DNA from 4 places in the Nitrogeniibacter aestuarii genome. Region 1 is predicted to be linked to each of the others. Evidence: riboswitches for the same ligand, from Rfam matches in the RefSeq annotation. Region 1 holds a riboswitch; each other region holds the start of a gene.
The links. Region 1 has a riboswitch for cobalamin ahead of J0W34_RS03450 (TonB-dependent receptor). Riboswitches for the same ligand answer to the same signal wherever they lie in the genome.
Positions count from the first base shown of each region.

Region 2: linked by a shared signal. The riboswitch ahead of J0W34_RS13915 (cobaltochelatase subunit CobN) and the one ahead of J0W34_RS03450 (TonB-dependent receptor) in region 1 are both predicted to bind cobalamin.
Region 3: linked by a shared signal. The riboswitch ahead of bluB (5,6-dimethylbenzimidazole synthase) and the one ahead of J0W34_RS03450 (TonB-dependent receptor) in region 1 are both predicted to bind cobalamin.
Region 4: linked by a shared signal. The riboswitch ahead of J0W34_RS08260 (energy-coupling factor ABC transporter permease) and the one ahead of J0W34_RS03450 (TonB-dependent receptor) in region 1 are both predicted to bind cobalamin.

Region 1 is NZ_CP071321.1:723,553-731,127, forward strand. Features, by position in the region: gene J0W34_RS03425 (tyrosine-protein phosphatase) at 1-389, opposite strand, end outside; gene cobC (alpha-ribazole phosphatase family protein) at 444-992, opposite strand; gene J0W34_RS03435 (adenosylcobinamide-GDP ribazoletransferase) at 977-1,747, opposite strand; gene cobT (nicotinate-nucleotide--dimethylbenzimidazole phosphoribosyltransferase) at 1,757-2,791, opposite strand; gene cobU (bifunctional adenosylcobinamide kinase/adenosylcobinamide-phosphate guanylyltransferase) at 2,844-3,401, opposite strand; cobalamin riboswitch at 3,461-3,691, shown strand; gene J0W34_RS03450 (TonB-dependent receptor) at 3,809-5,755, shown strand; gene J0W34_RS03455 (FecCD family ABC transporter permease) at 5,818-6,762, shown strand; gene J0W34_RS03460 (ABC transporter ATP-binding protein) at 6,759-7,535, shown strand; gene J0W34_RS03465 (ABC transporter substrate-binding protein) at 7,545-7,575, shown strand, end outside.
Region 2 is NZ_CP071321.1:2,985,695-2,993,269, reverse strand. Features, by position in the region: gene J0W34_RS13915 (cobaltochelatase subunit CobN) at 1-2,576, opposite strand, end outside; cobalamin riboswitch at 2,686-2,937, opposite strand; gene J0W34_RS13910 (tautomerase family protein) at 2,999-3,202, opposite strand; gene J0W34_RS13905 (hypothetical protein) at 3,234-3,434, opposite strand; gene J0W34_RS13900 (carboxymuconolactone decarboxylase family protein) at 3,509-4,066, opposite strand; gene J0W34_RS13895 (TetR/AcrR family transcriptional regulator) at 4,212-4,814, shown strand; gene J0W34_RS13890 (hypothetical protein) at 4,821-5,855, opposite strand; gene J0W34_RS13885 (TolB-like translocation protein) at 5,865-7,127, opposite strand; gene J0W34_RS13880 (hypothetical protein) at 7,223-7,575, opposite strand, start outside.
Region 3 is NZ_CP071321.1:1,376,805-1,384,379, forward strand. Features, by position in the region: gene J0W34_RS06320 (gamma-glutamylcyclotransferase family protein) at 1-138, opposite strand, end outside; gene fba (class II fructose-bisphosphate aldolase) at 202-1,266, opposite strand; gene bluB (5,6-dimethylbenzimidazole synthase) at 1,377-2,120, opposite strand; cobalamin riboswitch at 2,163-2,349, opposite strand; gene pyk (pyruvate kinase) at 2,395-3,840, opposite strand; gene J0W34_RS06340 (diguanylate cyclase domain-containing protein) at 3,924-5,120, opposite strand; gene J0W34_RS06345 (phosphoglycerate kinase) at 5,295-6,479, opposite strand; gene J0W34_RS06350 (type I glyceraldehyde-3-phosphate dehydrogenase) at 6,536-7,564, opposite strand.
Region 4 is NZ_CP071321.1:1,772,752-1,780,326, forward strand. Features, by position in the region: gene J0W34_RS08240 (cobalt-precorrin-5B (C(1))-methyltransferase) at 1-461, opposite strand, end outside; gene J0W34_RS08245 (precorrin-8X methylmutase) at 470-1,147, opposite strand; gene J0W34_RS08250 (sirohydrochlorin chelatase) at 1,151-2,041, opposite strand; gene cobM (precorrin-4 C(11)-methyltransferase) at 2,038-2,832, opposite strand; gene J0W34_RS08260 (energy-coupling factor ABC transporter permease) at 2,829-3,458, opposite strand; cobalamin riboswitch at 3,773-3,973, opposite strand; gene J0W34_RS08265 (hypothetical protein) at 4,022-4,234, opposite strand; gene J0W34_RS08270 (DUF3592 domain-containing protein) at 4,250-4,711, opposite strand; gene J0W34_RS08275 (MauE/DoxX family redox-associated membrane protein) at 5,116-5,865, shown strand; gene J0W34_RS08280 (PEP-CTERM sorting domain-containing protein) at 5,959-6,552, opposite strand; gene urtE (urea ABC transporter ATP-binding subunit UrtE) at 6,686-7,390, opposite strand; gene urtD (urea ABC transporter ATP-binding protein UrtD) at 7,412-7,575, opposite strand, start outside.

The sequences.
Region 1 (7,575 bases):
GCCCGGTCTGCGCCCGATTTGCAGTGCATGAGGGCGGGATACTCGATGGTCTCGAAGAACTGCTTGAGCATATGGATGCGTTCGCGGCTGGGGGCGCCGCGCGAGAACAGCTTGGCATCGTGGAAGGCGATACCCAGCTCGCGGCATGTAGCCTTTTCGAGCGCGTAAGACCCGAACTCGCTCTCGCCACGCAGATTGAGAATCGTGCGAATGCCCAGCTTGCGGTGGTAGCGGCGAATCTGGGCCGGACTGGGCTGGCTGCTGCGGTACATGCCGCCACCGAGGTCGTACAGGTTGTTGTAGACCGTGCGGATGGCGCCGTGGTCCACCACGTGCATGTTCAGCCAGGCCAGGAAGCGGCCCGAGGGTTTGTTCAGGTCAAAGGACACGGGGCGCTCGCCGCCAGTAAGACAATCGCGGAAGTATACCGGAGTGTCGCGTGCTTACCGGTTGAACCATTTGAGCATCACGCCCCAGCCGTGCACGTCCAGACGCGTGACATGGCCGCAGGCGAAATCGAGGGCCAGCCAGCGGTCAGGAGGCAAGCCGAGCAGCTGGCCGGCGATCACCCGCAGCGGCCCGCCGTGGCCGACGATCACGTGGGCGTCGGCCTCCGGGTCGAGCTGTTGCTCCATCCATTGGCGCACCCGTTGCGCCATCTCCAGCGGGGTTTCGCCATTGGGGGGGCGGAAGTTCATCGGGTCTTTGGACCAATCGTCGATGGCGCTGCCGATGGACTCGAAACTCTGGCCTTCCCAGTCGCCGAAGTCCACTTCCATCAGCCGATCGTCCAGGATGGCGCTGCCCAGCTCATCCGCCAGCAGGCGCGCGCGTTGCAGCGGGCTGGCGTGCAGGTGGAAGGCGACGGGCAGGTGCGGCTTCAGCCGCGCCGCGACATCACGGGCGGATTCGGTGATGCCGACATCAGAGCGGCCGTAGCAGATGCCCGGCGCCACATCCGGGCGCGGGTGGCGGATCAGATAGAGTTCCATGCGATGAGAATTCCGAGGTAAGTGGCTAGTTCGGTGCCTTGCTGTGCCGCGCCCAGGCAGTCGCCCGTATAGCCGCCGAGGCGACGCGCGAACATGCGTGCCGCCCACCAGGTCACGATCAGTACCGCGACGGCAACACCCAGCGCCTCGACCCAGCCGAGCAGCAGCATGGGGGCCAGGCCACCGAGCGCGGCGATCGCCAGCTCCATGCTCGAAAGCTGACGGGCCAGGGGCTTGGACTTGCTGGTGGCGTCTTCACGCACATAGGGCAGGGTGTGGATCAGGCTGGTGGAGGCGAAGCGCGACAGCGCATGGGCCGCGATCATGGCCACGATGGCCTCTTGCGCACCGTGCGCGGCGATCTCCACCAGCGCCGCGGCCTTGGCGAGCAGCATGAGCACGATGCCCACCGTGCCGTAGCTGCCGATGCGCGAGTCTTTCATGATCTCGAGGACCTGCGTCTTTTCCCAGCCGCCGCCCAGACCGTCGCAGGTGTCGGCGAAGCCGTCTTCGTGAAAGGCGCCGGTCAAGCGTACGGTGGCCGCCATGGAGAGGATGACGGACAGGCTGGACGGCAACCACTGGCGTGCGAACCAGAACACGGCGGCGGCCACCAGGCCGACGATGATGCCGACCAGTGGGAAATAGCGCGCTGAATGGTTCAGGCGCTCGCTGGAAAACGGCACCCAGCCAGGCACGGGAATGCGTGTGAAGAAACCCAGGGCCGTGAAGAAGAGTTCCAGCTGGTAGCGCACCTGGCGGGCTCAGCCTTTGTCGCTGACGCCAGCGGAATCGAAGCTCGCCATGTCGGCCAGAAAGCCGACGGCGGCCTGCAGCAGCGGGAAGGCCAGTGCGGCGCCGGTGCCTTCCCCCAGGCGCAGCCCCAGATCGAGCAGGGGCACCGCGTTGAGGTGCATGAGCTGGAATTCATGGCCGGGCTCGCCCGAGCGATGGGCAAAGACGCAATAGTCGGTGATGTGCGGAATCAGCGCATGGGCCACCAGCAGCGCGGCCGTGACGATAAAGCCGTCGATGAGAATCACCATGCGCTTTTCGGCCGCGCCCATGATGGCACCGGTCATCATCGCGATTTCGAAGCCACCGTACTCGGCGAGTGCGTCGAGCGGATTTGACGGGCGTCCGCCACGGCGGACCGCCTGAGCGAGCAGCGCGTTCTTGAGGTCCAGCCCGGCGTCGTCCAGACCCGTGCCACGGCCGATGACCAGCGGCAGTTCGATATCGACGATGCAGTGGGTGATCAGCGAGGCCGAAGCGGTGTTGCCGATGCCCATTTCCCCGAAGCCGATCGCGTTGCAGCCGGCCTTGGCCAGGGTGTGTGCCAGCTGTCGGCCGTAGGCCATGGCCTTGTCGCGATCGGTGCCGCTCATGGCCGGCGCCTCGAGGTAATTGGCCGTGCCTGCCCCGATCTTGGCGTTGATCAGCCCCTCGCGCTTGCCGAACTCGTGCGCCACACCCGCATCGACCACCCGCAGTGCCACGCCGGCCTGTCGCGCGAAGACGTTGATGGCGGCGCCACCTGCGAGAAAGTTTTCGACCATCTGCCAGGTGACATCCTGAGGATAGGCCGAGATGCCCGCTTTGGCGGCACCGTGATCACCCGCGAACACCACCACGTGAGGGCGCGAGAGGCTGGGCGAATCGGTCTGCTGAATGCGCCCCAGCTGAGCGGCCAGGGTTTCGATCCGGCCCAGTGAGCCCAGCGGCTTGGTCTTGGTGTCGATCTTGTGCTGGAGACTGGCAACCTGAGTGTCGTCCAGCGGGGTGATGGCGATGTTCATCACGGAGTATCCGGGGCGCGTGAATGGCGCCGATGGTAGCACGCCAGCGGGGTCAGGCCGCGCTGCCCTTGAGGGTGAGTGGCAGGCCTGCGGCGACGAAGGTGACGCGATCGCAAGCCGCGGCCACCGTCTGGTTGAGCCGGCCGGCCTCGTCGCGGAACAGGCGGCCGAGTGCGCTCTCGGGTACCAGGCCGAGACCCACCTCGTTGGCCACGAGAATGATGTCACCGGGCAGTGCGGGCAGTGTGTCGATGAGTGCATCCAGTTCGCGCTGCCAGCCGGGTTCATGGTCGGCCGGATGGGGTGCCGAGAGTGACACCGGGTCCCGGGTGAGCAGGTTGGACAGCCAGAGCGTCAGGCAGTCGACGATGACGCAGCCGTCCGGCTTTGCGGCCTCGATCAGTGCGCCGGCGAGGTCGATGGGGGCTTCGATGACGTGCCAGTGCACCGGGCGATCGGCCCGGTGGCGCGCAATGCGTGCCGCCATTTCGTCGTCGCCGGCCTCGGCGGTGGCAATGACCGTGACGCAACCACCGTGGGCAATGGCTCGCTGTTCGGCCAGGCGGCTCTTGCCCGAGCGGGCGCCGCCCAGAATCAGTTCGGTTGTCATGGATCCTGCAGTGCAAAAAGAAGAAAAACTCATGTATTATCGCGGACTTGCCCGGAATTCGGGCAATTGTTGTTTCAGGTGCCTGTCGGGTGATCCACACCCAAGGGATAATCGGGAAACAGGTGAGCGCCGCCCTTATGTGGCACGCAATGCCTGTGCTGCCCCCGCAACGGTAAGTGGCATCAAGGTGCATCCCACCGCCACTGGGTCCAAGGACCCGGGAAGGCGATGCACTGAGCGACCAGTTCGCAGCCACGAGCCCGGATACCGGCCTGGAGCCTCATGACGGAAGTGCCGCGGGGTGCGGCTGAAGCATGTCCATTTCCTTGACATGAATCGCTCCCCTCGCGCTTTCACCACTGCGACGCATGTCCGGCGGGGACGCCGTGCATGTCAGGGAGAGTCTCTTGAATATCCGTTTTGTTGTGGCCGCAGTCGCGGCTGTTCCCATTGTGCTACCGGCTTCTGTTTTCGCTGACTCTAGCGGAAAGCCAATGGTGATTACCGCCTCTCGGATTGCCACCGAGGATGCCGATGCCACTTTCGCGACCGAGGTTCACTCGCGAGAGGATATTGAGCGCTCTGGCGCGTCGAGTCTGTTTGATTATCTGGCACGCAACACCTCAGTCCAGGTTCGGCCGAGATACGGGAATTCCATGGCGCCTGCTATCGACGTGCGAGGGTACGGGCTCGGGGACGGCTATCAGAATGTCGTCATCTCGATTGACGGTCGGCGCATGAACAATATCGACATGACCCCTCAGCTGGTGGGTAGCATTCCGCTCTCCGATATTGAGCGAATTGAGATTACGAAGGGTTCCGGCTCTGTGATTTATGGCGACGGAGCGATGGCGGGGTCGATTCAGATCATCACCAAACCCCGAAGCGGGGCGAGTGTGTCGGGGTATTTGGGTAGTGATGATTCCCGCGGTGCATCTGTCTCAGTGGGGGCAGTTCACAAGCGATTGAGTGTTTCTGCCGCGCTCGACCACGCCACAACAGATGGCGCGAAGGATCCCGATTCTTCTGGGCATACAAACGAATCCGAAAGCAATACTTGGCGTGCGGCGTTATCTGGCAAACCTCTTGACGGACTCGAACTGGAGGCCAAGGCATCTCACACGTATTTTGATACGCGCTACGTGGGCAAACTGACGAATGCGGAGTTTCGTCGCGATCCGGCTCAGGACACCGGAAGCGATTACACTTGGCAGCAGGTGAGTGAAGATGTTTGGGGGCTGGGCGCTGAATTCGAGCTAGCAGACGGGGTAAAGCTGCGATATAGCCATAGCGAGTTGGAACGTGATTCCGTGTTCGTCAATTCGGGCTACGCCACCCAAGTCGATTCAACGTACGACGAAATTAGTGCGCACGGTGCATTTGGTCCGCTGGAACTTGTTGTGGGCTGGCAGTCGAATGACTCAGAGCGTATGACTTTAAGCAACCGCGCGCGAACGGCAAAGAAAAACGATGCGGCGTATATCCAGGCAAATGCAACCCTTGGAGCTCTGACGCTGTCGGCAGGTGGGCGTCGGGAAGTCGTCTCTTATTCGCACAAACCGCTCGGCGCAGTGGGAATTTCAGATGACCACAAACTGTACGCTTGGGATATCGGCGCCAACGTCGGCATCACGGACGCGTGGACCGTATTTGCCAACTACAACAGTGCGTATCAGGCGCCGGACGTGGACCGATTCTTCAGAACGAACTTTTCGACGGGAGTCGCCAATTTCAACGGGTTCATCGAGCCGGCTGAAGTCAAGACGTTTAACCTTGGAACGCATTGGACTGGAGCAGGACACCGTATCAAGGCTAATGTATTTCACGCACGCTTAAAAAACGAGATCTACTACGATCAAGGTAATTTCACAAATACCAATCTTGATCGGTCGCATAAGTATGGATTTGAGTTTCAGGACCATTGGCAACTGACCCAGACTGTCGCAGGTGTACTGAATTACACGTGGGTGCGCGCCAAGATCGACAGAGAAGATGGTGGTAATGGCGCCTACGACGGCAAAGATCTCCCCGGCGTTCCAACTCATGGTCTGCTGATTGGCGGAGATTGGCAGTTTTCTGAGCGTTCCAACATCCGGCTTACGCATACTTGGCGTAGCCAGACATGGGCCATTGGTGACTTCGAAAACAACAATAATCAGAAGCAAGGTGCCTACAATTCAACGGATGTTCTTTACCGATACGAAGTCAAGGCGCTAGGTGCAAAACGTTTGATGGCTACGTTGGGTGTGAACAATCTTTTCGAGGCCCGCAACGGCATCTGGACTCGCGATGATTCCATTTACCCGACGGACTTCAAGCGCACGTGGCGCATTGGTGTCCAGGCAGATTTCTGAGACGTGGCAGCCTGATCGGGGAAGAAGTGGTGTTCAGAAAGTCGATCCCTCGGTTGATGCTGATGATGGTGTTCGTCAGTGCGGCCGCCTTGGTGGCGGCTCTCATGGCTGGATCGGTCGATATTTCGTTTAAAAGTGTTGTTGCATTTGTTGCTGGAAAGGCATCGGGTCTGGATGCAGCGGTGCTGGGCGAGCTTCGCCTGCCCCGGGCGCTTGCGGCCTTTGCCAGCGGCGGCCTCCTGGCGCTCGCGGGTGCCCTCATGCAGCTGCTTCTGCGCAATCCACTCGCGGACCCCTACGTTCTCGGTGTTTCCGGCGGTGCCGCTGTGGGGGCATTGAGTGCCATCTTCCTGGGCTGGGCGAGCTGGATCGTCGATACGGCCGCCTTTGCGGGGGCTCTCTCGGCCATGCTGCTGGTTTTCGGTCTGGCGCGCGGTGACGGTTCCTGGACCCAGAGCCGTTTGCTGCTCACCGGCGTCATCGTGGCAGCCGGTTGCGGCGCGGTGGTGGTGTTCATGCTGGTCATGACCACCGACACCCGCGTGCAGTCCATGCTGTTCTGGCTCACCGGGGACGTCTCCGGCGCAAGCCGGCCCTGGCCGGCCCTGGTGATTCTCGCTGCGGGTTTGCTGGTGGTATTGCCGTTTGCGCGCGACCTGAACGTGCTGGCCCGGGGCGAACTGAGTGCCCGCGCGCTGGGAGTGAGCACGCGGGGATTGCGCGCCGGCATCTATGTGCTCGCCTCGTTGCTGACCGCAGTAGCGGTCACACTGGTGGGGCTGGTGGGCTTTGTCGGGCTCATCGTGCCGCACCTGGTGCGCCTGGCCATCGGCAACGATCAGCGCATGCTCTTGCCGGTGGCGGTGTTTGCGGGCGGCACGCTCATGACCCTGGCCGACACCGCCGCGCGCACGATGGTGGCGCCCACCCAGTTGCCGGTGGGGGTGCTGACCGCGATGATCGGGGTGCCGGTCTTTCTCTTCCTGTTGATTCGCCATCCCCGATGACCGGGTCGCCGATCCTTCTCGAGGCGGATGGCCTGGCCGTGCAGATTGCCGACCGGTGGATCTGTTGCGACCTCTCCATGCAAATGCGGGCGGGCGAACGGTTGGTGTTGTTGGGCCCCAATGGCGCGGGCAAGACCACCTTGCTGCACACCCTGGCCGGCTTGCGTGCGGCACAACAAGGCAGCGTGCGGCTCATGGGCGAGTGCCTGGGTGACTGGAAGCCGCGCGCCCTGGCCCGTGCGCGTGGTGTGTTACCGCAACGACAGCCGGACTGGTTTTCGGCGTCGGTCCTCGAGACGGCGCTGGTGGGCCGCCATCCGCACCTCGGTCGCTGGGCCTGGGAAGGCCCCGAAGATGTGCGAATCGCGACCGCGGCGCTCAAGCAGATGGGCCTGTCGCACATGCATGAGCGCAGCACGCTCAACCTTTCCGGCGGCGAGCGACAACGTCTCGCCATCGCCAGTCTGCTGGCCCAGGCGCCGGCACTGTATCTGCTCGATGAGCCACTTTCGCATCTCGATCTTCACTATCAGATGCGTGTGCTCGAACACTTCAGCGAACTGGCCCGCGAAGGGGCTGGCGTCGTGGCCGTGCTGCACGACCTGAACCTTGCCGCGCGCTTTGCCGACCATGTGGTGCTGCTCGATGGCGCCGGGCGCATGGTGGCCGGCACGGCGGATGAGGTGCTCCAGCCGCACGTCCTGAGCACTGCTTTCCGTCATCCCATCCATCGTCATGTCATCGACGGTCGGGTGACTTTCATCCTTGAGTGATCCAGAACCATGTCATTCCTGATTCGAGTGTTCTTGCTGG
Region 2 (7,575 bases), 2.3 Mb from region 1:
GTGTCGATGCCTTTGGGCGACCACGTGCGGCCGAACACATGCAGGCCGAGCGGCATGAAGTCTTCCTGCAGCTTGGTGAGGTAGTGTCCGACTTCATGCAGCAGCATCTCGTCGTCCGCCTCCTCGAAGCGCACGCCCCGAACTTTCAGCTCTTCGTCCATGCTCGCCTCGAGCTCGTCGCGCAGCCCGGCCGCGTCGATGCGCTCGCGCAGGGCAAGCACCGCCTTGCGCCGGGTCGGTGCATCCGTGGTGGCCTCGGCGCTTTCGATGAGCTGGCGAATCTCCAGCAGGTCGTCGTACAGCTCGGTGATGGCCAGTGGCGGCGTCAGGTGATCGACCATCACCGCCAGCCCGCGGCGCTTGGCCTGAATGCCTTCGCCGACGCCATCGACGATGTACGGGTAGATGCCCGGCAGATCGCCGGCGATCAGGCTGGGGTAGTCGTCTTCCGCCAGTCCGGCGCTGCGCTTGGGCAGGAATTCGTAGGTGGAATGGCGCCCGACGTGGATCAGTGCATCGGCTTTGAAGACCGATTTCAGATAGTGGTAGAAGCCCAGGTACTGGTGCGGTGGCGGGAAGGACATGTTGGCGTGCAGCAGTTCTTCATTGAGCTCCCAGCCGCGCGGCGGCTGAGGGCCGATGAAAACGTTGCCGAACTGCACGCCCGGGATGAGCTGCTTGCCTTGCCAGACCATCACTTTCCCCGGCGCCGGACCCCAGCCGCGAATCCCTTCGATCTGCATGTCGATGAGCGCGGTGGCGAGGGTGTCACCGGCGGGCCAGTCGGGCGTCTGGCGTTCGGCCAGTGCGTTCAGCGCGCTGTCGTAGGCGGCTTCGAGCTGACCGAGCAGATCGAGTGCACGGGCCCGGCCCTTGTGCCGGGCGCCGTCGATCGCGTGATGCAGATCGGCGATGGTGCTGTGCATGCGCTGGCGCAGGAGGTCGATCCGCGGGGCGCGTTCATGGGCGCTGTCGATGGCCGTGATCTCGACGGCCTGTGCGTGCATCAGGGCGCGAAGCGCGGCCACCGGGCCCTCGGTCATCTCGGCCTTGACATGGGCGGGCAGGGTCTCGAACCAGCGGCGGTAGGTGGGCGTGTCGAGCGAGGCCACATGCGGGGCCATCCCGGCCAGGGCATCGGCGTCTTCCGGCAGGTTGACACCCTGGGCCTGCAGCCGGTCGAGCAGCGCCTTGCCGTCGGCCGGCAACGTGCCCGTGGTGTAGCCCGCGGCCTTGAGCGCGCGCAGCATGTCCAGCAGGCTTTCGGGTACGTTCAGGTTGTCGGCGCCGATGTTGTGGCGGCCCGGTGGGTGGTTGTAATAGACGATGGCCACCCGCTTGTCGGCGTTGGGGCGGGTCTGCAGTATCATCCAGCGTTCGAGTCGGCGGGCCTGGCGTTCGACTTCGCCATCGATCACATGACTCATCGCCACGCTCGCACCCGTGCGCTCATCGAGCCGCTCGGGTTCGGAGACCGCCAGCACCTGTGGCTGGCTGATGCCCTGCAACTCGGGCATGGCCAGGCGGTAGTGCACCTTTTCGGCGGGCACGCCTTCGTTCGACAGACGCCATTCGGCCTCGGTGAGTTCGCGTTGGCGCAGGGCCTTGAGCACGGGCACGTCCAGTTGCGTCAGCAAGGCGGTGACGTCTTCGCGATGCTCGCCGCCACCGATCACGAAATCCTGCACGGCGACGACAGCCATCGCGCTTTTTGCCGTCGCCCTGAAGCGCGTCATGGTGTGAATGGCCTCCAGGCTCGGTTCGCCCCAGGCCGCCAGCACCGAAATGCATTGCCACGGCCGGCCGTCGCACAGGCGCTCGTGCAGCGCCCATTCGCCGGACAGATCGCCGGTGTCGTGATCGAGCAGCCACAGGGTGGGGCGTGCCGGGTCGGCCTGCCCGAGCAGTTCAGGCGCGCTCAGCCAGCGCGGGCCGTGATCGCCGTGGAGTGCATAGCGCACCGGCGGCACCGGTCTCACCGGTGCCTGTCGCTCGCCGCCGCTGGAGATCATGTTGAGCAAGCTGGCCGCATTGTCGGCAGATCGGTTGATCCAGTAGGCCCGGGCCTGCAGCCAGTGCGCGTACTGCGGGTACTGCGTCCTGGCGGCGGCGAGTGCTTCTGGCGAGAACAGCGCCATCTTTTCGTCGACAACCTGTGCCGGTAGCCCGCTTGCAAAGATGTTGCCGTAGCGGTCGTGCTGCAAGGGGAGCAGGCGACGGTCGCTGTGCAACACGAAGCGCAACTGGTCCTTCCGGTACTTGAGCGCGAGCAGTCGTTCGACGGACTCGCCAAACACCGCCAGCATCAGCACGGCATCGTGCCTGGCGACAAGCGCCTGAAGCTGTGCGTCGTCCATGCGGGCCAGTTGCGAGAGCGAGCGCACCTGAACGCCTTGGGCGGGGCGCGCGTCGAGCAACTGGTGTGCGCCGGCGACCACCGTGGCGGCCGAGCGGTCTGAGACGATGGCCAGTACGCCAAGATCGTCCGCGTGGGCCCGTGGCGCCAAGGAAAGCAGACACAGCGCCAGACACAGGCACTGCCAGAGGACGCCACACGAGCGCAACATCGAAGACATGAGAGACCATCCCGCCCGCGCGCACCCGCCCGGACATCATTGGGTTTTCGATGAAAGCCGCCGGGAAAGGGGATGGCACGATCGTGTCCACGGCGCCCCGCCTGGATGACTTTCTCCTGGGTCTCAGGCCGGTCTCCGGACTCACAGATCGTCGAATAGCCGGTGAAACACCGGTTCGACCGCCACCTTCGCCTTCCCACGTTTGAACGCAGTGGCTGCCGGGCCGGGGAGGCCGGGCGGAAGGGGCTGAATCTGCCTACCGTTGCGGGGGCAGTACGGGCATTGCTCGATGAGCGCACCCGTTTCCCGTTTCACTCGCACATGGCCGACACGCGCAAGCACCTGAAAACGCCGGCTAGCTTATCAAGCTGGCATGGGGAGTCAACGTCGGGCTCATGAGCGTGTGTTTGTGCGCGTGGGTGTCAACGCGTGTTCGCGCGGCGCATGGAGATGGATTCGCCGCCGATGCCCCAGTTGTCGGGGTCCACCTCGTCGATGACCACCATGGTGGTCGCGGGGTTCTTGTCCAGAACGCGCTGGAGCAGCTGGGTGACGCCGTCGATCAGTTCGGCTTTCTGTTCTGGCGTGGCGCCGTCGCGGGTGATCTTGATGTTGACGTAGGGCATGTGGATGACCTCCGGTGTGGACGAGTGGGGGTTAGCGATCGGTTTTGGCGCTCTGGGGGGCGTCGGGAGGCGGCGACCACCAGTAGGCACAGAAGGGGCTTGAACATTGACGGATCGGGCCGAAGCGCCCGCGCGCCACTTCCAGGGTCGTGGCGCCACATTCGGGGCAGGGGACGGGCTGCGCCGCCGGGATGGAAAACACGCGCGGGCGTGATGTGGTGTTGAGGCTCATGAGGGGCTCCTGCAGCAGAAAAAGGCCGGCGCCCGTAGGCAGTGAGCGCCGGCAACGGCGGTGACAATCGGGAATCAGGCGGCGATCCGGCCCTCGGCCATGGCAACGAATTCTTCGTTCACCAGCGTGCCGACGATGTGGTTCGTGTAGTTGGTCAGCACCTTGTTGGCGACGGCCAGGACGACATCGAAGACATGGGCGCGGGTGTAACCGGCGGCCATGAAGGTGCGGACCTCGGCCTCACTGACCCAGCCGCGCTCCTCGACCACTTTCTGGACGAAGTCGCGCAGGGCGTTCAGGCGTGCATCGGGCAGCGGCGTGAGGCCGACGATGGCATTGATGGTGGCTTCATCGACGCCGGCCATCTTGCCCATGCCGGTATGTGCGGTCTTGCAGTAGCCGCATCCATTGAGAACGCTGATGGTGAGCTGGACGATCTGCTGCTCCTGCGGGGTGAGGCTGCTCTTGTCGACCGCGCCGGCCAGGCTCAGCACGGCACCGAGTGCAGCAGGCGATTCGGCCAGGTAGGCCGCCAGATTGGGGATGAAGCCGTAGCGGGCTTTCACCTGCGCAAGAATGGCAGCGGATTCGGCGGGGGCGGTGGCTTCGGTGTGTTGAGTGAAAAGGCTCATGGGGTGCTCCAGTAGGTTGCATAGGGGGAAAAAGAAGCTCGGGAAGAAGCTTGTATTTGACCGGTCAGTCAACAAGCTAGCTTCAATTGACAGACCGGTCAACTGGCAATAGGCTTACACCCATGAAAACCCCACCGGAAAAGCCATGAGCGCCGCGCAAACACTGGATACCCGGGACCGACTGGTCCACACCGCCTCTGACCTGATCTGGGAGCGCAGCTTCCAGGCCACGGGCGTGGACGAAGTGTGTCAGCGTGCCGATGCCCGCAAGGGCAGCTTCTACTACTACTTCAAGTCGAAGACGGATCTGGCCGTGGCTGCCATCGAGTCATTCTGGGCCATGGCGCGAGCGCGTTTATTTGACGGCGTATTCGGCCAGGAAGGCAGCGGCCTGGTGCAACTGGAGGCCTTTGTTGACGGCATGATCGGCTTCCAGCGAGAGGTGGCCGACGCCAAGGGCGGCGTGCTGGGCTGCCCCTTCGGCAACCTGGGGCAGGAGATGGCGCGGCAGGACGAACACATCCGCACCACGCTCGACGCCATCTTTGCCGAGCAGCGGGCTTATCTTGAACAGACGCTCGATCGGGCGGTCGCGCAGGGGGAAATCCCGGAGGGCGACAACGCACGTCGTGCCGAGAACATTCTGGCGCTCATGCAGGGCGCCATGCTCATGACCAAGGTGTCGAACGACCTGGGTGCGTTTGAGCGGGCGCGGGGGGCCGTGCTGGCGATTGCCCGGGGGGCTTGAGTCAGCTCAAGCGTTTGAGGGCTGTCCCCACGAAGCGGGTCTGGGTGACCAGCCCTCATCGGGTCGGGCGTCGAACATCAGCCGGACCGCTTCTCCGAGATCAAGATCGAAATGCGCCAACGCAGCGGCGTGCCCACTGTCTGCCATCGTCGCTTCGTTCGCAAAGGCGGCGAAGGCGTCCCAGTCTTGCGAGAGTTGTGCCGTCAGGAGTTGTCCCAGGTCGTAGGCGAGCCGGTTCTCTTCTCCCGAAGCGTGAAACGCCTGGCCGGACCAGAAATCCTGAATCGTCTCAGGTGACCAGTACGCTGCATGCATCGCGTGAAATTCTGCGGGCGTGAATTCGGCGGGTGTCGGTGTGAGGCGTCTTTCAGAATTCACCGCCAGCCCTTCGTTGAGCCAGGCCGGAATGGGAAGATGCGTCACTTGCGCATGGGTCAGCTCATGAACGATGACGGGCTCGATCAAGGTCAGGTCGGCACGAGCCGTGACGAAATGGCTGCACCCATCGTTGATGTGCATGCCGCCACTCAGTGCAAACTCGCCGCAGTCAGGGTAATACCGGGAGACATAGCGGTAATAGGTTTCCTGGTCCTCAAAGACAAAAACGAGGGTCAGGGCACCGTTTGCCCGCCTGGCAATGCCATGCAGCAATCGCGAAATCCGCTGCTGGGATTTTTCGACGAATGTCAGCAGCATGTCGCGTTGTCTGGCCGGCAGCGTGCTCACGAGCAGCGTGCTGCCGAGCTCGCTGATCTCGTATGCCGGCCCCAGGGCTTGACGCAAGTGAAGCGCCCAGGCGCGCTGGATCTCTGGCCATCGTTCAGCGATCGAGCCGTGTGCTTCGCCCGAATCGAGCCATGCCATGACGCGACGCCAGTCAGGCGCCGGGAGTCCCTCGTGGCATTGAAGTACATCCAGAAAGTCGAGACTGGAGTGGTACGAATGACCGATTGCGTGCGGAGGATTTTCCTCAAGCACGCGCACCTTGCCGGCGGGCGACGCGGGTTCAGGGCGAAACAGCGATCTGAGTCGAGACAGCATTGAGCGGACTTATCCGGCCGCCACTTCCGCCACCAGATCGCCCTTCATCGCCAGAGCGGCCTTGCCATCGGGCTCGATCACGAACACCCCGCGACCGTTGGAATAAACGATGACGCCGTCCGCGCCCAGGTCGTAGCTGGCCACGTTGGTGGCGAGCACGGTTTCGTCGCCATTCCGGCTGCGTCGCACCAGCTCCCAGCTCGACGGTACCAGCGAGGGAATGCCGTGCACCGGGCGCTCGTTGCGCAGCGCCTTTTCGGCATCGATGCGCTTGCCCTGAAGCAGGATGTCCTTGATGTCGGCCTTCACGCTCGGGTTGTCTGCGCTGGTGAGCGGCTTGCGCGAATACATGAGCGAAAAGAAGTTGAGGTAGTGAAACAGCGCGCGCAGCAGGCGGAAGGGGAAGAACAGCACATCGGTGATGGCGTTCTCGGCCTTGTAGCGCGGGATCTCGTAGGGGCGGCGGATGAACAGCAGATTGCCCTCGGCGTCGACCCGTGGCTTGAGATAGTCGAAGGCGTCGTTGTCGAGAATCGGCTCGATGGTGCCGGTGTCCATGTCGAGGATCTGGATACTGTTGTGGCTCTGGGCGAGCAGGTAGCCGTTCTCGTCGCGTGCGAGGCCTGCCGACTGGAACAGCAGCCGGGCCGGGGCGTCGGGAATCCACGCCGGAGCCACATCGACGGTGTCGCCGCCGGTGACGATGCGGAAGTTGTTGCCCTCGTTGTCGAACAGCGCAATGCTCGAGACCCCGCCGTCTTCCTGAACCGAGGCGGCCAGTCGGCTGCCGTCGGGCGAGGCGCACAGGTGGGTCAGATGAAGGCCCTGGCGCAGCATGATGCGCAGTTCCTTGTCGGATTCCGCCTCACGCCGGAACAGACCGCCGATCGTTTCATCGCGCAGGAAATAGTAGAGATCGCCATTGGGCGCGTATGCGGCTGCGGTGGCGACCAGCGGCCGATCGATGGATTCGAAACTGCGGCGACCGCCACCGGCCTGGATGTTGAAGCTGGTGCCTTCTTTCCAGCTGTGACGCTGACGGGCCCGGTCGCGTCGGGCGATGGATTCGCGAATATACGGGCTGTCCAGTTCCTCGATCTTCTGGCCGTTGCGTCGCAGAAACAGCACGCCATTGGCCATGTAGGCAAACGGGCGAACACTCTGGCCCGACAGGGCCTGCGGCTCGGGCAGTGAAGCGCGCTGGGCGCTCGACTGACGGAACAGGAGATAGGCGATGATTGCCAGCAGCAAAAAGCCGATCAGGATATGCACCGGATGCGCTCCAACGAGAACGGAAAGGCCCTAGTTTAAGCGACCCGGGCGGCTACTGTTTGTCATTTTCCGCACGGCGGGGCGGCTTGATCGCATCAGGCCAGAGGGGCGCCTTTTCGTTTCGCGCCCGCCAGCCGGTCATGCAGTTCAAGCGTCACGCGGACATCCGGATGAACCCGGGTCGTGCCCAGACTGCCCTCGAATCGGCAGGCGGCAAACCCGCCCGCCTTTGCTTCGTATTCGCGAATCCAGGCGTCGCGCACCGGGCGCTTTTCGTCGCTCACGGGCCAGACACCCGGGCGCGGGCGCACGTGGCGATCAATGCCCATCCGCCATGGTTTTCCCGTCAGTCGTGCGCGAAAGCAGTGCTGATGGGCGCACATGCGCGCGTAGCGCGGATCCGTGCCGATGGCGGCGAAAAACTTGGCGACCACGTCATCTCGCGGGG
Region 3 (7,575 bases), 650 kb from region 1:
GCCCGGGTAGTCGGTGCCGATGACCGGATGACGCGTATAGCCGGCCAGTTGAGCGGGCAGGGGGCTGAGCGTCAGGCCGGTGACCGCGGTGAAGATGTCCTCGCACATCAGCGAGCCGTAGGTGAAGCAGTGCGTCATGAGGCACTCCATGAAAAACGGCATCCCGAGAGATGCCGTTGTGATGTCTCATCAGGCGCTGTGTCAGCGCACGACCTGTTTGAGTTCGCCGGCCTTGTAACGGGCGGCGATCTTCTCGAGCGACACCGGCTTGATCTTGCTGGCCATGCCGGCGCAACCAAAGGCTTCGTAGCGGTCGATACACACCCGCTTGGCCGCTTCACGGGCCGGCTTGTTGAATTCGCGCGGGTCGAACTTGGAGGGGTTCTCGGCGAAGAACTTGCGCACGGCGCCGGTCATGGCCAGGCGGATATCCGTGTCGATGTTGATCTTGCGCACGCCGTACTTGATGCCCTGGACGATTTCCTCGACCGGCACGCCGTAGGTTTCCTTCATGTCGCCACCGTATTGGCGGATGATTTCGAGCAGATCCTGGGGCACGCTGGAGGAGCCGTGCATCACCAGGTGGGTGTTGGGGATGCGCTCGTGAATGGCCTTGATGCGCTCGATGGCGAGGATGTCGCCCGTGGGCTTGCGGGTGAACTTGTAGGCGCCGTGGCTGGTGCCGATGGCGATGGCCAGGGCGTCGCAGTCGGTCTGCTTGACGAAGTCGGCGGCCTGATCCGGGTCGGTGAGCAGGGCGCTGTGATCGAGTACGCCTTCGGCACCGATACCGTCTTCTTCGCCAGCCATGCCGGTTTCGAGCGAGCCCAGGCAGCCCAGTTCGGCTTCGACCGTCACGCCAATGCTGTGGGCCATCTCGACAACCTTGCGGCTCACATCGACGTTGTATTCGTAGGAGGATGGTGTCTTGCCGTCTTCCATGAGCGAGCCGTCCATCATCACCGAGGAGAAGCCGGAGCGCATGGCGGCCATGCACACCGCAGGCGACTGGCCGTGGTCCTGGTGCATTACCACCGGAATATTGGGGTAGGACTCGACCGCTGCATCGATCAGATGACGCAGGAAGGCTTCGCCGGCGTATTTGCGCGCACCGGCAGAGGCCTGCATGATCACCGGGCTGTCGGTTTCGGCGGCCGCTTCCATGATGGCCTGAACCTGCTCCAGGTTATTCACGTTGAAGGCGGGCAGGCCATAGCTGTTTTCGGCAGCATGGTCGAGCAGCTGGCGCATGGATACGAGCGGCATGACAGTCTCTCCAGATGATCTGTTGGGTTGTTCGTTGGGGTTGCGGTCGCAGTGCCGCAATGCAATCTTGGGATTTTAACGCGCTTGCATGAAAGTTGTGGTGCGACGCATCACAATGGAGGGCAACCATTTGTTGCCAGCGCCTGCGCAGCCCGCACCTCGGCGCGCAAGGCGTCGTCGCTGTCCTCACCCCCCCACTGGTCGAAGTGGATGAGATCCTCCAGGGGCAGTCGCTGTCGCCAGCCGGCTTTCTCCAGTTCGGGCTGGTCGAGAAAGTGGCTCACATGGCCGATGCACAGATAGGCGACCGGCATGATGCGCTCGGGCAGCTTGAGGATGTCGCGAATGGCGGCCTTGTGAAAGATGCTCACCCAGCCCACCCCCAATCCCTCGGCGCGGGCGGCCAGCCACAGGTTCTGCACGGCACACACGGTGCTGTAGAGGTCCATGGCTTTTTGATGGGTGCGGCCGAGAACGACCGGCCCGGCACGATCACGATCGCAGGTGATGCACAGATTGACCGGCGCCTCGAGAATGCCTTCGAGCCGCAGCGTTTTGTAGGCCTCGCGCTGAGCGCCTTCGAACATATCGGCAGCTTCGTGATTTGCCGTCAGGAAAGCGTCATGCACCTGCTGCTTGATGGCGTCGCGTCTGACCAGCACAAAGCTCCAGGGCTGCATGAAGCCCACCGAGGGCGCAAAATGCGCTGCGGTGAGAATGCGGGCGAGCAGGGCGTCGTCCACCGGGTCGGGGACGAACTGGCTGCGCACGTCGCGACGCGACAGCATGTTGCGATAGATGATGGCGCGTTCGGTCGCATCGAGTGCGGGCGCGCGAGGGCTGGACGCTTGCATGATTCCCCTTGATCAAGCGTGTGGGAAACAGCCGGGCCTTGCTGTTTCAGGTGCCTTCCGGCCGGTCTTCTGACTCGGGTTCATCCACCGGCGACGCCTTCCCTTGCGGTGGCATCGTGGTCGCCGGCGTCCCCCTCACAGCGTTGGGCACGTTGCGGAATCGGGCTCAGCCCTGCACCGCATTCCCGATTCTCCCGCCATGGCGGGCACCGGAAGGTCGATTAACGATTCGGGGCGCAGTCTAGCAAAACTGCAGCCCTCGGGTGGTATGCGTTCAGTCAGCGACGCCCGGTGCCGGGTGGTCGCCCACGCGCACGATCTTGAGCGTGTTGGTGCCGCCGCTCGAGCCGATGGGTTCGCCAATGGTCAGCACGATCAGGTCGCCATACTCCACCGCCCCCTGGTCGAGCAGGATCTGCTCGGCCTCCCAGAGCAGCACGTCGCGATCCTGATGGGTCTGCGACATGAGCAGCGGATAGACCTCCCGGTACAGCGTCATCTGGTTGCGGGCCGCTTTCTCCGGGGTGAGCGCGTAGATGGGCACGCCGGAATTGAGCCGGCTCATCCACAGCGCGGTGGAGCCGGTCTGGGTGAGCGATGCAATGGCCTTGACCTTGAGGTGGTACGCCGTCCAGATGGCCGCCATGGCAATTGACTGGTCGATGCGCGTGAAGGTGCGGGCGAGGAAGTCGCGCTCAAGCGTCACTTCGTTGGATTTCTCAGCCTCGAGGCACACCCGCGACATGGCCTCGATGGTCTCGACCGGGTAGTTGCCGGCGGCGGTTTCGGCGGAGAGCATGACCGCGTCGGTGCCGTCGAGCACGGCGTTGGCGACGTCGGAGACTTCGGCGCGCGTGGGCACCGGGCTGGTGATCATCGATTCCATCATCTGGGTGGCGGTGATGGTCAGCTTGTTCCGGTCGCGTGCGGCGCGCAGCATTTTTTTCTGCAAGGCGGGCACGGCCGCATCGCCGACTTCGACGGCCAGATCGCCACGCGCCACCATGATGCCGTCAGAGGCGTCAAGAATCTCGTCGAGGTTGGCGCAGGCTTCGACGCGCTCGATCTTCGCGATCAGCAGGGCTTTCCCGCCGGCGGCACGCAGTAGCTGACGTGCCATGTACATGTCCGCCGCACTCTTGGGGAACGAGACAGCGACAAAGTCCACACCGATCTTGGCCGCGGTGCGGATGTCGTCCATGTCCTTGGCCGTGAGTGCCGGCGCCGACAGACCACCGCCCTGGCGGTTGATCCCCTTGTTGTTGGACAGCAGACCGCCCACCTTGACCCGGCAATGGATGGCCGAGCCCAGCACCTTTTCGACACGCAGCTTGATGCGCCCGTCGTCGAGCAGCAGGATGTCACCGGGGCCCACATCGTTCGGCAGGTCGGGGTAGTCCAGACCGACGGTCTGGTTGTTGCCTTCCTTGCAACTGGCGTCGAGGACGAAATCTGCGCCTTCCTTGAGGGTGATCTTGCCCTCGGCAAATTTGCCGACGCGGATCTTGGGCCCTTGCAGGTCGGCCAGAATGCCGACCGGGCGACCGGCGCGTGCGCTGGCCTCGCGAATGGCTTCGGCGCGTGCGATGTGGTCTTCGGCCGTGCCGTGGGAAAAATTCATGCGGACCACATCGACGCCGGCATGAACCATCCGTTCAAGGACGGGCAGTTCAGACGAACTCGGGCCGAGGGTGGCAACGATCTTGGTGTGGCGAGCCATCAGGACTCCTCTCGATTTATTGTGATTTCTCTGGCTGCTCGCATTCTAGCGCGATGATGTGTCAGTGATGCGCACGCCGAGCGTCATTGCGACTGAGCGTCCTTGGGTATTGCGGAATTCGTCACCTGCGTGCGCCACAGGTTGCTGCCACTGCGCTTGGCTTCATACATGGCTCGATCTGCTGCGGCAATCAGGGCGTTGATGTCGTAACTGTCGGGCGTGTAATGTGCGACGCCGATGCTCACGCCCAGCGACTTTCCATTCACCGACATGGGGCCGACGCTGCGCACCGCGTCAACAATGCGCTCGCACACGCTGTCGATGGTCGATGCGCCCTGAAGGCCGGGGCACAGCAGAACGAACTCGTCGCCTCCGAGCCGTGCTGTCACATCCGATTGGCGGGCGATGCTCTGAAGGCGATCACCGAAGTTCTTCAGTACATGATCGCCGATCGGGTGGCCGAGGGTGTCATTGATGGGTTTGAAGCCGTCGAGGTCGAGCAGGAACAGGGCGCCGCACTCCGATTCGCGCTGAGCGCGGCTGAGGACCCGTTCCGCGGCTTCGAAAAACCCCTTGCGGTTGGTCAGGCCAGTGAGCGCGTCGTGGCGAGCGAGTTGCTGCCAATGCTCTTTTTCGTTCTCCATCTCTTTGTGGCGGCGGGTCAGGCCGATGACGATGGCGATGAAATTACCCAGTGCGAGCAGGAACGCGAGCGTCTGGATGACGCGAAGCTGCTCGGTCCGTTGGACGGAATCGTGCTCCAGGCGGGAGGTCAGCCGGTTCATCAGCTGGAGGATTTCAACGTTGGTGCTGACCATGTAGGTGGCGGCTGGTGCCCACACAGCGTCCGTCTTCGCGTGATCCACCAATTGCACGGTGAGCGGCTTGAGCAGGCGGCGGGCTTCGGCGATGTACTCGCTGGCGGCGCCGTCGACGGCATGCAATTGCACCGTCTTGCCGTCGCCGCCAAGTGTCTGGCCACCGTGAGCGAAGGCTTCAAGTGTCTGATTGAACAGGGAGTAAGCCGAAATGAACTCTTCGGCGGCGAGGTCGGCATGCTCGGGGGCGCTGGAGTTTGCGGCCAGCAAGAGTGATTTGGTCATGCGCTGGGAGAGCATGCGCTGGCGCCCGGCCATGTTGATGGCCACAGCATCCTCAGCCACCTGATGGGCGATCCACAGGTTGGTGACGAGGACGGAAAGGTCCAGTGCCACGAACAGGAGGATTGCCGCAAGCAGGCGTCGCGGGGAAGCGATCAGAGCACTGACGGGGATGGGCATGAATCTATGTTAGGCGCGATCTACACTGATCGATAATGTCTCAACGGCGCGTCCGCATCATGTTTGAGCGATTTTTGCCCTTGCGGGATGGTCGTGCAGCGCCATCAGGACATCGTATAAAAAAGGGCGGCCTCGGGGCCGCCCTTCATCACGTGTGCGCGAACACAACCGGCTTCAGTCGTTGAAGCGCGCTTCGAGTGCTTCGATGGCCGGCAGGGTCTTGCCTTCGAGAAACTCGAGGAAGGCGCCACCACCCGTGGAGATGTAACCCACGTCGCCAGCGATGTCGAACTTGGCAATCGCGGCCAGCGTGTCACCGCCGCCCGCGATTGAGAAGGCTTCGGAGTGGGCAATGGCCGAGGCCATCATCTTGGTGCCACCGGCAAACTGGTTGTACTCGAAAACGCCGACCGGGCCGTTCCAGACGATGGTGCCGGCATGAGCGATGATGTCGGCGAGCTTGGCGGCACTCTTGGGGCCAAAGTCGAGAATGCGGTCGTGATCGGCCACGTCATCAATGGCGACGCGGTTGGCACGGGCCAGCGCAGACACCTCGTCGGCCACGACCACGTCGGTGGGCAGGGGGACTTCGGCGCCACGGGCGGCCATGATGTCCATGACCTCTTTGGCTTCCTTGACCATTTCGGGTTCGGCCAGCGATTCACCGATGTTATGCCCGGCGGCCAGCAGGAAGGTGTTGGCGATGCCGCCACCGACGATCAACTGATCGACCTTGTCGGCCAGCGTCTTGAGGATGGTCAGCTTGGTCGATACCTTGGCACCACCGACAATGGCCACCAGCGGACGTGCCGGGGCGTGCAGAGCCTTGGAGAGCGCGTCGATCTCGGCGCCCATCAGCATGCCGGCGCAGGCGACCGGGGCAAAGCGTGCGATGCCGTGGGTCGTGGCCTGGGCGCGGTGGGCCGTGCCGAAGGCGTCGTTGACGTAAATGTCGCACAGCGCGGCCATCTTCTTCGACAGCGTCTCGTCATCCTTCTTTTCGCCCTTGTTGCAGCGGCAGTTCTCGAGCAGGACGATCTGGCCCGGTTCGACCTCGACGCCACCATCCACCCAGTCGGACACGAGCTTGACCGGCTTGCCCAGCAGCTGACCCAGACGCACTGCGATGGGCGCCAGGGTGTCGTCGGGGCCCACGGTGCCTTCGGTGGGGCGTCCCAGGTGGGAGGTGACCATCACCGCCGCGCCCTTGTCGAGGCAGTACTGGATGGAGGGAATCGAGGCGCGAATGCGGGTGTCTTCGGTGATGTTGCCGGCCTCGTCCTGCGGCACGTTCAGGTCGGCACGGATGAAGACGCGCTTGCCGGCAACGTCCAGGTCCTGAAGCTTTTTGACTTGCATGAGTTGAATCTCCTGAGAATGGTGAGGATGGCGATGGAAGTTGAAAATTCTGTGCGTCAGTGTTGCCAGCGAGGGTGCCAGTGCGAAAGCACGTCCACCATCCGGCTGGCAAAACCCCACTCGTTGTCGAACCACAGCAGCATGGTGGCGAGCCGGTCGCCGCTGACCAGGGTCTGGCCGCCGTCGATGACGGCCGAGTGGGGGTCGTGATTGAAATCGATCGAGGCATGCGCCTGCTCGGTATAGGCGAGCAGATTGGCAAAACGTCCGTGCGCGGCATCGGCCACGAGCCGGTTCAGGCGCTGGGTGTCGACCGGCTGGTGCAGAGTCAGCGTCAGTTCGATGGCCGACACGTTGAGGGTGGGTACGCGGATGGCCTTGGCCTGAACGCGGCCCGTCAGCTGTGGCAACAGACGCTCGACGCCGCGCGCCAGCCCGGTAGCCACCGGGATGATCGACTGCATGGCGGAGCGGGTGCGTCGCAGATCCTTGTCGTGATAGCCGTCGATCAAGGGCTGATCGTTCATCACCGAGTGCAAGGTGGTCAGCAGGGCATGGTCGACGCCAAACGCAGCGTCCAGCAGGCCCAGCACCGGCACGACGGCATTGGTGGTGCAGGAGGCGTTCGAGACGATGGTTTCGGTACCCTTGAGGTCGTCGTGATTGACCCCGAACACGGTCGTGGCATCCACGGCCTCGGCGCTCTGGCCCGGCTGCGAGAGCAGCACACGCGGGCAGCCGGCCTGGATGAACCGGGTCAGGTCTTCACGGGTGCCGTAGCGTCCGGAGCATTCGACGAGCACGTCAATACCGAGGGCTGCCCAATCGACATCCTCCGGGCGCGTGGCGTGAGTGACCACGATGGGCTCGCCATCGATGCGAAGTGCGCCCTCGGCCACATCCACGACACCGGGAAAACGGCCGTGAGTGGAGTCGAAGCGTGTTAGGTATTCGATACTGGCCAGGTCGGCCGGTTCATTGATGGCCACGACTTGCCATTGATCGCGACGCGGCGATTCATACAGCGCGCGCAGGAAGCAACGGCCAATGCGGCCGTAACCGTTGATGGCGATGCGGACGGTCATGAAGGTGTTGC
Region 4 (7,575 bases), 1.0 Mb from region 1:
CGGGCCAGCAAGGGCGCGCCGGCGAGGCTGACGTTCTCGATGATGTTGCGTCGGGGCACCGGATTGATGGCCGGCCCGCCCACGGTCAGGCCGAGCCCGTCGAGGGTGACCGTGCCGACGCCGTCGCCGCCCTTGAGATCGACGCGCCCGGCGCCATCGGGCATGCGCCTGACCACGGCCGTCAGATGCGCTCCGTTCGTGGCATCGGGATCATCGCCCGCGTCCTTGATGCTCACGGCACCGGCCTGATCCTGGCCCACCCAGCCATTGGTGATGGCAAAACGCACCCGGGTGGTGTTGGGCAAGGTGGCTTCGACCATCTCGGGCACGCGGCCGAGCACCAGCCCCAGGGTGGCGGCGGTGGCGGCCGCGGCGGCGTTGGCACCGGTGGAATATCCCGTGCGCTGACCGCGATTGCGTCGCGCATCGCCTTTACGGACTTTTTCCGGTGTGGCTGCCACGGTGCCTGTCACGTGCGGGTCGCGGCTTGACGCGCTTCGGCCAGTGCCAGCAGGGCGTGGAGGGCCGCGACCACCAGGGTGGACCCGCCTTTGCGTCCGTCGATGACGATCCAGGGCACCGAATCGATCTGCGTCATCAGCGCCTTCGACTCGGCCGCGGACACGAAACCGACCGGCATGCCGACGACCAGGGCCGGGCGTACGCCCTCTTCACGAATCAGGCGGACCACCTCGATCAGTGCCGTGGGGGCATTGCCGATACCCACGATGGCGCCGTCGAGCAGCCCCCGGCGATGAGCCTTGCGCATGGCCTGGACGGCGCGCGTGGTGCCCTCGGCGCGGGCCTGTTCGATCACGTCCGCATCGGAGATGAACTGGTGGGTGTCGAGTCCGAAATGTGCCAGGCGCGATGGCGACAGGCCGACGCAGATCATCTCCACATCGGCAACGATGCGGCTATGGCCGCCGTTGATGGCCCGCAGGGCCGCGTCGATCGCGTCCGGATGAAAGCGGGTGAGGCCGTTGAACTCGAAATCCGCGTTGGCGTGGATCATGCGGCGCACGACCGGCCATTGCTCGGGGGGGTAGGCATGGGGGCCGACCTCGGCATCGATGATGGCGAAGGAGTCGTGCTCGATGGCCCGACCGGCAGCCGTGAGCTGTTCGGTGACGATGTTGGTCTGCATGATTCAGGCGTGATTGACGTGGGCGTGCACGTGCATGTGTCCGTGGCTCGCGGGGAGGTGTGTATGGCTGTGATCGTGCAGGTGCTCGGCCTCGGCCGCGCGGCGGTACTTGCAGCCATCGCATTCGAGCAAGCCCTGGTCACCGCCCAGGTCACGCACGCGCTGATCGACCAGTGCGAAGATGCCCTCGTCGAACCCGAAGTGGGTGCCAAGGGCAATGCTCAGTTGCGGGTACTGGTGGCGAAGCCGCGCCACCTGGGCCTGGATGCGGTCCATCAGCACGCCGGTGAACAGGTACACCGGCAGCACGCACACCTGGGTCATGCCCAGCCGTACCTGACGCTGCACCACGGTTTCGAGCCGTGGCCAGGTGATGCTGGTGAAGGCCAGATCCACGAGTTCATGGTCGCTGTCCTCGAACATCCAGCGTGCCATCTTGGCCAGCTCCCCATTGGCCCCCGCGTCTGACGAGCCCCGACCGAGCAGGACCACGCCGGTGGTTTTGGGATCGGGATGATCGAGTTGTGCCATCTGGGCGGCCAGTTGGGCCTTGAGCACCGAGAGCACCGCCGGGCCCATGCCCAGATGCCGGGCGCACTCGAAGCGCACATGGGGGTGTCGCTTGCGCGCACGCGCGATGGCCGCGGGCAGCTCCATCTTCACGTGGCCGGCGGCATTGAGGATGAACGGCAGAACGATCACGCGCTGGACGCTGTCGGCCGCCCGGTCGAGCCCGTCATCGAGCAGGATATCGGCGTGCTCGATGAAGCAGATGACAATGCGCCAGTGCGGCTGGCGGGCACGCCATTGTTCGGCAAAGTGTTCGATCTGCGCATTGCCGGCGGGATTGCGCGACCCATGGCCCACGAGCAGGATGGTGGTGTCGTTGTTCATTGTTGAATCTCCCTCGTCCGCGCGCGGCGGAAACGATGGCTGAAATCGGGGTCGTAGAGCTTGCTGCGGGCGATGTCGGGCCAGTGCCGCGCCCCCAGCGCCGGGCTGGCAATGACCATGGCCTGATGGTCGATCCCCTCGGCGCGGCAGCGCTCGGCGATGTCGGCAAGGGTCCCGCGCACCACCGTCTCGCGGCCCGGCCAGCTGGCCTTGTGCACGACCACCATCGGTGCCTCTTCGGCCCAGCCGGCAGTGCGCAGATCGCGCTGGATCTGATCGAGCAGGGTGATGGACAGGAAGAGGCACAGCGTACAGTGATGGGCCGCCAGTTCGGCCAGGGATTCGCCCTCAGGCATGGGCGTGCGCCCGGCCACCCGGGTGAGAATCACCGTTTGCGTCACTTCGGGCAGGGTCAGCGTTTCACCGGCGGCGGCGGCCGAGGCCATCGCCGAGGAGACGCCGGGTACCACTGCCCAGGGAACGCCGGCCGCATCGAGCGGGCGGCTTATCTCGGTGAGAGCCCCGTACAGACCGGGGTCGCCGGTCTGCAGACGAACCACCGTTTCATGGCACGAGGCCGCGTCGATAAGCCAGGTGCAGATGGCGTCCAGCGTCATCCCTTTGGAATCGCGAATCTCGCAGCCATCGGGCGTCCAGCGGGTCGCCGCCCGGTCAACGAGCGAGCCGGCATAGAGTACTGCGCCAGCGCGCTCGAGCAACGAGCGTCCGCGCACGGTGATCAACTCGGGGTCGCCCGGCCCGGCCCCCACAAACCAGACCGTCCCGCTCATGAGCGCCGGGCCACGTCGAAGCACATGCGCACTGCCGGATGATCGGCATGGCGGCGCAGCAGATTGACGGTGATGTAGGTGACCAGCGGTTCGATGGCGACAATGGCGAGGTACGAGGCGGTGAAGCTCGCCCATGCGCCCAGCGGGACAGCCACCTCGGCCATGGACAGCCAGAAGCCGACCATCAGGGTGACCCCGGCGTAGTAGGTAGCGTCGAGCTTGAGGATGGTGCGCACGTCGAGGCGGGCGAGGGCGCTGCCGAAGAGGCGATGGACGACCATCAGCGGCACGACGAGCGACAAGGTGTTGACCCCCAGATGCACCAGATCCGCGGGTTCGAAGAGCAGGCCCTGGGCCAGCAGGCCGAACCCGAAGCCCAGTGCAGTGGGTGCAAACCCCAGCGTGAGATAGATGGGTATGGCGCCGACGAAATGCAGCTCCGACGCGCCCACGGGTAAATGAAAGGCCTGCATGAAGAGGGTGAAGAAGCAGGTTGCCAGCAGGGTGCGTAGCAGCAGCGCAGGGCGCAGCAAGGCGTTGCGCAGGGGAAGGGCGAGAACGCCGGCGGCCACGACGGATGCAACGACGGTTTTGGTGTGGGCGAGCATGCCCGGTTCGATGTGCATGATGAGTCCTTGAGTGGATGAAACGACGCGGACCGGGCGCGTTCAGCGACCGGTCCGTGGGGAAAGGCAGGGGCGTGCGCACGCCGCGACGGGCCTGATCGCAGGAGGCGATGGGCGACGACGATGTGAGGCGTTCGTGAGAACGAGGGAAAAGCGTTGCAGGTCGCGAAAGGCGACCGGGCGGATTGACGGCATGGCGTACTCCGCGTGCTCACCCGCACGCACAGTTCAAAATCACGACATGCTTATGGAATACGGGCGGGCGGAAGCCGGAAAGGAGTGCCGGTCGCCTGCTCGCATTGCCCGCCGCAATGTCGCACCGATGCTGTCAGGCCGGTCTCCGGACTTGCGAGTGGAGCAGATGCTCGGGCTTCGCGCCTTCCCATGCCATGGGCACAGTGGCTTATCGCGAAGCTTTCACTCGCTTACCGTTGCGGGGGCAGTGTCGGACTTTCACCGACTTCCCGTTTCACTCGGCAGAACTTATGCCAAGCACCTGAAAGCGAGGCGCCATTATGCCAGTTGGCTGGAGAATGGCAAGCGGTGTCTTGTGTGCAACGCGTTCAGGCCATGCTCGGCAGGAAGGAGATATCCATGTGATGTTTGCGCGGGTCGTCGCGGTTGACAAGCACCGTGACCGTCTCGTGACCGGCCAGATATTCGCTGGGATCGAACCACAGGTTCTCGCTCAGGAAAATGTGAATCCGCTGGGTGGCGGGGTCTTTCCACTGGGCGCTGATCCTGAACGGATGACGGCCGTTAGCCTCCAGCGCCATGTTGCGTTCGACTTGCTAGAAACGTGCCTTCACCGCGACCCCGTGCTTTTCCAGCCACGCCTTGCGATTGTTCCGGAGCAGGCCGTAAACGATCATGCCGCCGCCGATGAGGAAGAATACAGCACCGAGAATGCCGGTGATGAGTGCGCCTCCCCACAGGGTCATGAATCCGCTGATTCGCGCATCTACCGGGCGATCCGCCGGGTAGATGACGTCGACCTCCTCGCCGACCTCGTAGGCAGGCGGGTTGGCACTGGTGCTGGAGGTGAACTCGACCACGCGCTCCTCGGGTGTTTCGAATCTCACCCGTGGGGCATAGGTGCCTTCGCCCGACCGCAGCAGATCGATCACCGTGCCGGTGCCGTGTTCGCCCTCACTGACAAAGATGCGCGTGTCCTGATACAGGTACGCGCTGAGCGCCAGCACCAGAGCGCCGACCAGAGTGAATACGAATTTGACGATCTTGATGACTTGCATCTTTCCGGCTCCGTGAAGGGTGGCTGTAACAGGGGTCGAATTATGCCATTGTCCTTATATGTTGCTGCGATGGCGACACGCCTGGTCACAATCGGCGGCGAGACGCGACGCGGGCGATGCATTGATTTGTGCCGCGCCCTGGCAGACGGAAGCTCATCCGCCAACCTGCTCGGGATCGGACGAAGCCGCACTTTCTCAGGGGCGTCCGGGCGCATATAGAGGGCGCCATGCTCGTGCCCACCCCGAATCGACCGAGCATTCCGACAACCTCTGACGGGCTTTTCCTACAGCCAGGCAGGGCGCCTCTTGTCATCATGTTTGTGAACCAATCAAGTAATGCGGCGCCACCAGTGGCTCACGGCAAGACGGGCCCGCGCGGCATCGCATGCATGAAGGAGGCTTTCATGACCACCGCTGTCCTCTATCGAATGGCGACCGACGAGCACCTGTGCCCGTTCGGCCTCAAATCCAAGGCCTTGCTTGAACGCGAAGGCTTCGAGGTTGAAGACCACCTGCTGACATCTCGCGACGAGACCGAGGCCTTCAAGGCGGAGCACGATGTCAAGACGACACCTCAGACCTTCATCCGCGGCGAGCGGGTGGGTGGATACGACGCTCTTCGAGAGCGCTTCGGCCTGACCACGAAACGTGATGACGGTACGACTTACACCCCGGTCATCGCCGTGTTTGCCACTGCCGCCCTGGGCGCCATGGCCTTGCAGTTCGGGCATGCAAGCGGCTTTTTCCCGATCATGTGGATCGTGCAGTTCGTGGCCTTGTCGATGCTGATTCTGTCAGTGCTGAAACTGCGCGATCTGGAGTCGTTTTCCAACCAGTTTCTCGGCTACGACCAGTTGGCGCGCCGCTGGGTGCCATACGCCTATGTCTACCCATTTGCGGAGGCCGCAGTGGCGATCGGCATGCTGGCTTGGCCGACCATGGGCGTGTTGATGGTCCCGGTCGCTCTGACCGCCATCTTCATCGGGGGCGAGGGGGCGTACTCGGTCTACCGGGCGGTGTACATCGAGAAGCGGGAACTCAAGTGCGCCTGCGTGGGTGGCGACAGCAACGTGCCGCTCGGCGCCGTGTCCCTGAGCGAAAACCTGGCGATGCTGGGAATGGGTCTGTGGATGCTGTTCGGTGGGCTCATTTGAATACGGATGGCCAACGCAGAAAAAAGCGCCCACTCGGGCGCTTTTTTTACGTGATGCCGATGCTCAGACGCGCCGACGCGCGCAAGGCCCGCGCTATTGCTTTGGGTATTGTTTCTTTCTGGCCACGGCGCCGAGCAGCCCGAGGCCGGTGAGCATCATTGCAACGCTGCTGGCTTCGGGGACCGCCGAGACACCAGTCACGGCGATCTCGCCAATACCGTACTGACCATCGCCGCCCGAAGCGGTCAATCTGAGTTCGCGATAGGCCGGCGCATTGAAGAGTGGGAAGGTGTAGCCCGACACCATGCCATCGTTGGCCGCATTACTCGCGGGGAAGCTGGCCAACAGATCCCAGGCTTGACCATCGGCGCTGGCATAGAGGGCATAGTCGTCGTTGCTGTCGTGAAAAAGACCGATGTTGCCGAGCTGGTAAAGGCCGGGGAGCGTGAAGTGGATCTCGGCCGAACTGTCGGTCCACCACGTCTGGCTTTGCCAACTGCTCCCCGGGTCCGGCTTGACGCCATCGGTGATGGCGTCGAGGCCATTGACGGATGAAGGGGCTGTCACGGACTCAAACGTGACGATGTCCTCAGTGATTGGCCAGGGGTCGAAGATGACATTGGTGACGACAACTGCATGCGCGGACAGGCTGAACAGGGAGGTGGCGGCGAGAAGGGCGAGGCGCATCGGAGGCTCCGGCGGAGGGTAAAGCGAGAAGCATATTCATTCGCATGGAATATGCAACAGGGGTGTTCGCGCCTTTGCGCTGGAAGCGCGTTTTTATTTTGTAAGCGACCATCTCCGCCGTGATCCCGAGCACTCACACCGACAGCGCGTCTTTCACCCCATGCGCCTGCATTTCGTCACCACGGCCGCGCATGATGATCTCGCCGCGCTCCATGAGCAGGTAGTGATCCGCCAGCGATTCGGCAAAGTCGTAGTACTGCTCGACCAGCAAAATCGCCATCTCGCCGGTTTCGGCCAGGGTGCGGATGGCGCGCTCGATGTCCTTGATGATCGAGGGCTGGATGCCTTCGGTGGGCTCGTCCAGGATCAGCAGGCGCGGGCCCATGGCCAGGGCGCGGCCGATGGCCAGCTGCTGTTGCTGGCCGCCGGAGAGATCGCCGCCGCGACGGCGCATCATCTTGAGCAGCACCGGGAACATCTCGAAGATGCGATCCGGCAGTTTGGCGGAGGCGGGGCAGGTGGCCAGGCCCATCTGCAGGTTCTCTTCCACGGTCAGGCGCGGGAAGATCTCGCGACCTTGCGGGACGAAACCGATCCCGGCTTTGACCCGGCCGTAGGAGGGCGCCTTGGTGATGTCGTGCGTCTTGCCATCGACCTCGAAGGTGATCGAGCCGGTCTTGCTCGGGACCAGGCCCATCAGCGTCTTGAGCAACGTGGTCTTGCCCACGCCGTTACGCCCGAGCAGGGTCGTGACCTTGCCCATGGGTACGTCGAAGCTCAGGTTGCGCAGGATGTGACTGCCGCCGTAGTACTGGTTGAGGTTGTTGACTTTCAGCATTGGGGTCATTCCTTGGCGGGCTCAGCGGCCCAGATACACTTCGATCACACGCGGGTCGTTCTGCACTTCGTCCAGATCGCCTTCGGCCAGCACCGAGCCTTCATGCAGCACGGTCACCTTGCCGCCGAGCGCCTCGACGAAGGCCATGTCGTGCTCCACCACCATCAGCGAATGCTTGCCGGCCA